DNA from 2 places in the Streptomyces sp. NPDC104226 genome. Region 1 is predicted to be linked to the other one. Evidence: riboswitches for the same ligand, from Rfam matches in the RefSeq annotation. Region 1 holds a riboswitch; the other holds the start of a gene.
The links. Region 1 has a riboswitch for ZMP and ZTP ahead of ACZ60J_RS22115 (serine hydroxymethyltransferase). Riboswitches for the same ligand answer to the same signal wherever they lie in the genome.
Positions count from the first base shown of each region.

Region 2: linked by a shared signal. The riboswitch ahead of ACZ60J_RS11995 (bifunctional 5,10-methylenetetrahydrofolate dehydrogenase/5,10-methenyltetrahydrofolate cyclohydrolase) and the one ahead of ACZ60J_RS22115 (serine hydroxymethyltransferase) in region 1 are both predicted to bind ZMP and ZTP.

Region 1 is NZ_JBVJMS010000007.1:20,733-24,650, reverse strand. Features, by position in the region: gene trpS (tryptophan--tRNA ligase) at 1-607, opposite strand, end outside; gene ACZ60J_RS22115 (serine hydroxymethyltransferase) at 1,046-2,326, opposite strand; ZMP/ZTP riboswitch at 2,362-2,452, opposite strand; gene rocD (ornithine--oxo-acid transaminase) at 2,562-3,767, shown strand; gene ACZ60J_RS22105 (glutathionylspermidine synthase family protein) at 3,777-3,918, opposite strand, start outside.
Region 2 is NZ_JBVJMS010000003.1:456,261-460,178, reverse strand. Features, by position in the region: gene ACZ60J_RS12005 (RNA polymerase sigma factor) at 1-1,539, opposite strand, end outside; gene ACZ60J_RS12000 (class I SAM-dependent methyltransferase) at 1,752-2,513, opposite strand; ZMP/ZTP riboswitch at 2,604-2,701, shown strand; gene ACZ60J_RS11995 (bifunctional 5,10-methylenetetrahydrofolate dehydrogenase/5,10-methenyltetrahydrofolate cyclohydrolase) at 2,730-3,620, shown strand; gene ACZ60J_RS11990 (peptide MFS transporter) at 3,757-3,918, shown strand, end outside.

The sequences.
Region 1 (3,918 bases):
ACTTCGACATCTTGATCGCCGGGTCCTGGAGGTCGTAGATCTTCGCGACCTCCTTGACGATGTGCGCGGCGGGGAGGGTGAAGGTCTGCCCGAAGCGCTGGTTGAAGCGCTCGGCGAGGTCCCGGGTCAGCTCGATGTGCTGCCGCTGGTCCTCGCCGACGGGGACGGCGTTCGCCTGGTAGAGCAGGATGTCGGCGACCTGGAGGATCGGGTACGTGAACAGGCCGACGCTGGCGCTGTTGACCCCGCCCTTGGCGGACTTGTCCTTGAACTGCGTCATGCGGCTGGCCTCGCCGAAACCGGTGATGCAGTTCATGACCCAGCCGAGCTGCGCGTGCTCGGGCACGTGGCTCTGGACGAAGAGCGTGCAGCGCTCGGGGTCGAGACCGGCGGCGAGGAGCTGCGCGGCGGACAGCCGGGTGTTGGCGCGCAGGTCCTTCGGATCCTGCGGCATGGTGATCGCGTGCAGGTCGACCACCATGTAGAAGGCGTCGTGCGTCTCCTGGAGGGCGACGTACTGCCGGATGGCTCCGAGGTAGTTCCCGAGGTGGAACGAACCGGAGGTGGGCTGGATGCCGGAGAGCGCGCGAGGACGATCAGAAGCCATGGCCCCATTCTCTCAGGTGTGACACCGGGCTCGGCCCCGCCGCTGGCCGGAACCCGGCGGCTCCCGTCTCCCGGGCCCGCCCCCCGCCCGGATACCCGGCGGTAGCGCCCCGTCCGGATCCCACCTCGGCCGAGCGACCGCTTTCCCCCGAGGTCACGGGGGTGCCGCTGCGCGGGGTCTGGGGCGGAACCCCGAGGGGGGTCCGGGGCGCAGCCCGGTACCCCCCTCCAGCCCGTCCGGCGCTTGAGGACCGGGGTCCGGGCAGAGCCCGGGGCCCCATCCAGCCCCGCCGGCGCTTGAGGACCGGGGTCCGGGCAGCGCCCGGGGCCTCATCCAGCCCCGCCGGCGTTTGAGGCGCGGGTCCGGGCAGCGCCCGGGGAACGGTGGAAGGGCGGGTAGGGGACGGCCCCGCAGGGACCGCCCTCTACCCGGGAGGGGTCAGGCGACGGGCAGGCCCGGGGCCGGGAAGGCGGCCATGAGGTCGGCGACCTCGGCCCGGACCGCGGCCAGGGCCGACTCGTCCCCCTGCCCGGCGGCAGCCACCGCACGCTCGATCCACCCGGCGACCACCGGCATGTGGTCGACACCGAGCCCCCGGGACGTCAGCGACGGCGTACCGATCCGGATCCCCGACGGGTCGAACGGCTTGCGCGGATCGAACGGCACCGTGTTGTAGTTCACGACGATCCCGGCCCGGTCCAGCGCCTTCGCCGCGATCTTGCCGGACACCGACTTGCCCGTCAGGTCGATCAGGATCAGGTGGTTGTCCGTACCGCCCGAGACCAGATCGAAGCCCCGCTCCAGCAGAGAAGCGGCCAGCGCCTTCGCGTTGGCGACGACCGCATGCGCGTACGACACGAACGAGGGCTGCGCCGCCTCGTGCAGCGCCACCGCGATACCGGCCGTCGTCTGGTTGTGCGGGCCGCCCTGGAGGCCCGGGAAGACCGCCTTGTCGATGGCCTTCGCGTGCTCCTCGCGGCACATCAGCATCGCCCCGCGCGGACCGCGGAGGGTCTTGTGGGTGGTCGTGGAGATCACGTCCACGTGACCCGCCGGGGACGGGTGGGCCCCGCCCGCGATCAGGCCGGCGATGTGCGCCACGTCGGCGACGAGCACCGAGCCCGCCTCCTTCGCGATCGACGCGAACGCCTCGAAGTCGATCGTGCGCGGGAGCGCCGTACCGCCGCAGAAGATCAGCTTGGGCCGCTCCGCCAGCGCGAGGTCCCGTACGGCGTCGTAGTCGATGAGGCCGGTGTCGGCCTGGACCCCGTACTGCACGCCCCGGAACCAGGAGCCCGTCGCCGAGACGCCCCAGCCGTGGGTCAGGTGCCCGCCCATCGGCAGGGCCATGCCCATCACGGTGTCGCCGGGCTTCGCGAAGGCCAGGTACACGGCGAGGTTCGCCGGGGAGCCGGAGTACGGCTGCACGTTGGCGTGGTCGACTCCGAAGAGGCCCTTCGCCCGCTCCACGGCCAGCGCCTCGATGCGGTCGATGTTCTGCTGGCCCTCGTAGTACCGGCGGCCCGGGTAGCCCTCGCTGTACTTGTTCTGCAGCACCGTGCCGGAGGCCTCCAGCACGGCGGAGGAGACGTAGTTCTCGCTCGGGATGAGGCGCAGCGTCTCGGCCTGGAGGGTTTCCTCGGCGGCGACGAAGGTCGCCAGCTCGGGGTCGGTCGCGAGCAGGGCGGGGTGACGGTACGGGGGGTGGTTCGCGCTCATGGCGGCTCCTCCGGGGTCGATGTCGGATCTCGTCCCCGCGAGGCCCAGGCGAGCGGCCCTGTATGCGGTCGTGCGCGCACGGCTCCCCCGGAGTTGGTTCTCCGTGCGCCAGTCGCCGTGCGTATCCGACACCCTAGCGGCCACGCCGCGAGAAAGGTTTCTCCGTCCGGTATTCGAGCGAGGATGCAGAGTGACGCCACCCTCGTCACCGGCCTGACGGACGATCGGAGACCCCGTGTCGACAACTGCTGATGCCATCCGCTCCGCCGACGCGCACAGCGCGCACAACTACCACCCCCTGCCCGTCGTCGTCGCCACCGCCGAGGGCGCGTGGATGACCGACGTGGAGGGCCGCCGCTACCTCGACATGCTCGCGGGCTACTCCGCCCTCAACTTCGGCCACGGCAACCGCCGGCTCCTCGACGCCGCCCGCGCCCAGCTGGAGCGGGTCACCCTGACCTCCCGCGCCTTCCACCACGACCGCTTCGCGGACTTCTGCACCGAGCTCGCGGCGCTGTGCGGCAAGGAGGCCGTCCTGCCCATGAACACCGGGGCGGAGGCCGTGGAGACGGCGGTGAAGACCGCCCGCAAGTGGGGGTACGAGGTCAAGGGGGTCCCGGACGGCCACGCCAAGATCGTGGTGGCGGCCGACAACTTCCACGGCCGCACGACGACCATCGTGTCGTTCTCCACCGACCACGACGCCCGCGACCACTTCGGCCCGTACACCCCCGGCTTCGAGATCGTCCCGTACGGGGACCTCACCGCGCTCGCCCACGCCGTCACCTCCAACACCGTCGCCGTGCTGCTGGAGCCGATCCAGGGCGAGGCCGGCGTGCTCGTGCCGCCCGCCGGATACCTGCAGGGCGTACGGGAACTGACGCGCGAGCGGAACGTCCTGTTCATGGCCGACGAGATCCAGTCGGGCCTGGGCCGCACCGGCAAGACCTTCGCGTGCGACCACGAGGGGGTCGTCCCCGACGTGTACCTCCTCGGCAAGGCGCTGGGCGGCGGGGTCGTGCCCGTGTCCGCGGTGGTGGCCGACCTCGACGTCCTCGGCGTGTTCAAGCCGGGCGAGCACGGCTCCACCTTCGGCGGCAACCCGCTGGCCTGCGCCGTCGCCCTGGAGGTCGTCGCGATGCTGCGCACCGGCGAGTACCAGCAACGCGCCACCGAGCTCGGCGACCACCTGCACCGGGAGCTGAACCTGATGGTCGGCGGCGGTGCGGTGACCGCCGTACGCGGCCGCGGGCTGTGGGCGGGCGTCGACATCGACCCGGCGCACGGCACCGGCCGGGAGATCTCCGAGAAGCTGATGGGGCTCGGAGTCCTGGTCAAGGACACCCACGGGTCGACGATCCGGATCGCGCCGCCGCTGGTGATCTCCAAGGAGGACCTGGACTGGGGGCTGGACCAGCTCAGGTCGGTCCTCGGCGGCTGACCGGACGGCTCAGAGGATCACGTGGGGCAGGAAGCGGGCGTACTCGTCCGTGACCGGCCCCGCCGACTCGCGGATGCCCAGGCCCGCCGCCTCGTCCTCGACGACCCACGCGCCGAGCACCACCCGGTTGCCGTCGAAGTCGGGCAGCGGG
Region 2 (3,918 bases), on a different contig from region 1:
CGGGTGACGGAGCTTCGACATGGTCTTCGACTCGATCTGGCGGATGCGCTCACGGGTGACCCCGTACACGCGGCCGATCTCGTCGAGGGTCTTCGGCTGGCCGTCGTTGAGGCCGTACCGCATGGAGACCACGCCCGCCTCGCGCTCCGAGAGCGTGCCCAGGATGGACTGGAGCTGCTCCTGGAGGAAGGTGAAGGAGACCGCGTCGGCCGGCACGACCGCCTCGGAGTCCTCGATGAGGTCACCGAACTCGCTGTCGCCCTCCTCACCCAGGGGGGTGTGCAGGGAGATCGGCTCGCGGCCGTACTTCTGGACCTCGATGACCTTCTCGGGGGTCATGTCGAGTTCCTTGCCCAGCTCCTCCGGAGTGGGCTCCCGGCCGAGGTCCTGGAGCATCTGGCGCTGGACACGGGCCAGCTTGTTGATGATCTCGACCATGTGGACGGGGATGCGGATCGTGCGGGACTGGTCGGCCATGGCACGCGTGATCGCCTGCCGGATCCACCAGGTCGCGTACGTGGAGAACTTGAAGCCCTTGGTGTAGTCGAACTTCTCCACGGCGCGGATCAGACCGACGTTGCCCTCCTGGATCAGGTCCAGGAAGAGCATGCCGCGGCCGGTGTAGCGCTTGGCCAGGGAGACCACGAGACGGAGGTTGGCCTCCAGCAGGTGGTTCTTGGCCCGGCGGCCGTCCTCGACGAGGATCTCCAGCTCGCGCTTGAACGTGGGCTTGTGGTCCTCCTCCTCTTCGAGCTTGTACTCGGAGAAGAGACCGGCCTCGATCCGCTTGGCGAGCTCCACCTCCTGCTCGGCGTTGAGCAGCGGCACCTTGCCGATGAGCTTGAGGTAGTCCTTGACGGGGTCGGCGGTGGCACCGGCGACCATGACGGTCTGCGCCGGGGCGTCGTCCTCGTCGTCGTCGGACAGGACGAAGCCGGCGCTGCCGCCCGTCTTGGGCGCCTCCTTCTCGTCGCCCTCGTCCAGGTCCTCGGCTGCCCAGTCCTCGCCCTCGGCAACGGCGGCCTCGGCCTCGTCGCCGTCCTTGGCGGTCTTCTTGGTGGCAGCCGTCTTCTTCACGGCGGTCTTCTTCGCGGCGGTCTTCTTGACCGTCCGCTTCTTCGGCGCGGCGGCGGCCTCGGCCGCCACCTCCTCCTCGGTCCCGGAGGCCGACGGGTCGGATATCGCCGCGGCGGGGGTGGGGGCGGCCGTCTTGCGCGCACCGATGAGGCGCGGCGGGGCGGCAGCCTTCTTGGCGACGGTGCGCGCCGGGGCGGCGGCCGCCTTGCGCGCCTTCTTGGCGGGAGCCTTCGTGGCGGGGGCGGCACTGACGTGCAGTGCCACGCCCTCCTCGTCCAGGACCTGGTTCAGGCTGCGCAGGACCCGCTTCCACTGGTCCACCGGGATGCGGCCGGCCTCGAAGGCCTGGCGCACGTCATCACCGTTGATGTGACCCTGCTCGCGGCCGCGCTCGACAAGCGCGACCAGGGCCTCGGATTCGGCGATCTCCGTGGGGAACGTACGGGACGGGCTGAGCGACACAAGGAGCCTCTCGTTGCGAACAAATAAGGGTGGCGGGACATCATCGCGCGAACTCGGGAAACAGACCCGAGGGGGGTCTGTATTCCGGGCCGCACGAGGACACCTGTCGGTTCATCGCATGCCCGAGTAGATTCGTTACGCGCTGAATTGAGTGACCTGCGCCACGCCGTGACCGGGAGGCCGGTCGCGGGTGGTCGCGTCCGCCCGATTTGTCAGCCCGTTTTGCGGGCCTCGATGAGAAATCGGGCAGTGTGTGCGACGAACGGGCCTTCGCGCTCGATCTGTTCGTGCAGCTCGCGCAACCGGTCCCGATGCTGCCCGACCGTGAAGCCCGGCACCATCCAGATCACCTTCCTCAGAAAGTAGATCACGGCTCCGATGTCGTGGAACTCCGTCCGCAGCCGCTCGGACCGCAGATCCACCACCTCCAGTCCCGCCTTCGTGGCCGCGGCGACCGCGTCGTCGGGGTGCCGGCCCCGCCGGACCTCCTCCGGCTGCGGGCCGAGGAAGTACTCCACGAGCTCGAAAACGCTCGCCGGGCCGACCTGCTGGGAGAGGTACGTGCCGCCGGGCTTCAGCACCCGCGCGATCTCCTCCCACCAGATCGTCACCGGATGCCGGCTGGAGACGAGGTCGAAGGCCCCGTCGCCGAACGGCAGCGGCGGCTCGTCGGAGTCCGCGACCACCGCCGCGCCCAGTGGGTGAAGAAGCTTTGTCGCCTTGTCGATGTTCGGCGGCCATGACTCGGTGGCCACTGTCAGCCGGGGCAGGGGCCCGGCTCCGGCGAGCACTTCTCCGCCGCCGGTCTGGATGTCCAGGGCGGAGTCGACCTGTGCCAGGTGCCGTGCCAGGAGGCGCTGGTAGCCCCAGGAGGGGCGCTGTTCGGTGGCGCGGCCGTCGAGCCAGGAGAAGTCCCAGCCGTCGACGGAGACGGATTCCGCTTCGGCGACGAGATGGTCGAAAGTGCGCGTCATGTCTCGATCGTCCCAGGTCCGGCGCCGGTCATCCACCGGATTCCCCGGACCGGGGCGCACACCGGGCTCCGCACGGGTTCGCTTACACTTGCGGCGGGCCGTGACTGGCGTTCGGGTGGATCACCACCGGGGAGCGGCCCGGCGTGCCGCATCCCGTACGTCGACTGCCGCGCGCCTGGGCGAACCGCGATCCCGCAGCGACGCCCAGGAGCCCCCATGACCACCCAGACGACCGCCCAGCAGGCACGGACCGCCACGCTGATGGACGGCACCGCCCTCGCCCGCCGCATCTCCGAGCAGACCGCCGAGTACGCCGCGAAGATCACCGAGCGCACCGGAACGGCCCCCTGCCTGGCGACCGTGCTGGTCGGCGAGGACCCCGCGTCCGTCACCTACGTCCGCATGAAGCAGAACCGTTGCGCCAAGGCCGGGATCACCTCCCGCCACGTGGAGCTGCCGGCCGCGACGACCACCGAGGAGCTCGTCTCCACCCTGACCGCGCTCTCCGAGGACCCGGAGATCAGCGGCATCCTGCTCCAGCACCCGGTCCCGCACCACATCGACGAGCGCGCCGCCTTCGAGGCCATCGCCCCGGGCAAGGACGTCGACGGGGTCACCATGCACTCCTTCGCCGCCATGGGCTTCGGGCTGCCGGGCTTCGTCTCCTGCACCCCCGGCGGCATCATGCGGCTGCTGGAGGCCTACGACGTGGACCTGACCGGGAAGCACGCCGTGGTCGTCGGCCGCAGCGCGATCCTGGGCAAGCCGGCCGGCATGCTGCTCCTGGAGCAGAACGCCACCGTCACCTACTGCCACTCCCGCACCGTGGACCTGCCCTCCATCGTCCGCCAGGCGGACGTGCTGGTCGCGGCCGTCGGCAAGGCCGAGTTCATCCGCGGCGAGGACATCAAGCCGGGCGCCGTGGTCCTGGACGCCGGCTACAACGAGGGCAACGTCGGCGACGTCCACTTCGAGTCGGCCGCCGCCCGCGCCTCGCTGATCACCCCGGTCCCGGGCGGCGTCGGCCCGATGACCATCGCGGTGCTGCTGGAGCAGACCGTCCAGGCCGCCGCCGCCCAGGCCGGGCTGACCCTCGCGGACCTCTGACCCGCACCGCGCCCCCCTCGGTACGACGAACGCCCCGGGCCCTTCGGTCCGGGGCGCTGCGTTTCCCGCGGTAACAGGCCGAAAGGCGGATCCGGGTCCGGGGCTCCGGGGATCCACTGAATATGTGAAGCCTTCGATGGATATGCAGAAGCCCCCGGCAGCAGGTGCGACACCGGACGCGGCGGCGGCCGGCGGGAAGCGCCACCCGCGCGGGCTCGCCACCCTCGTCCTCGCCGAGCTGTGGGAGCGCTTCAGCCTCTACGGCATGGTCGCCATCCTCGTGCACTTCCTCGCCGCC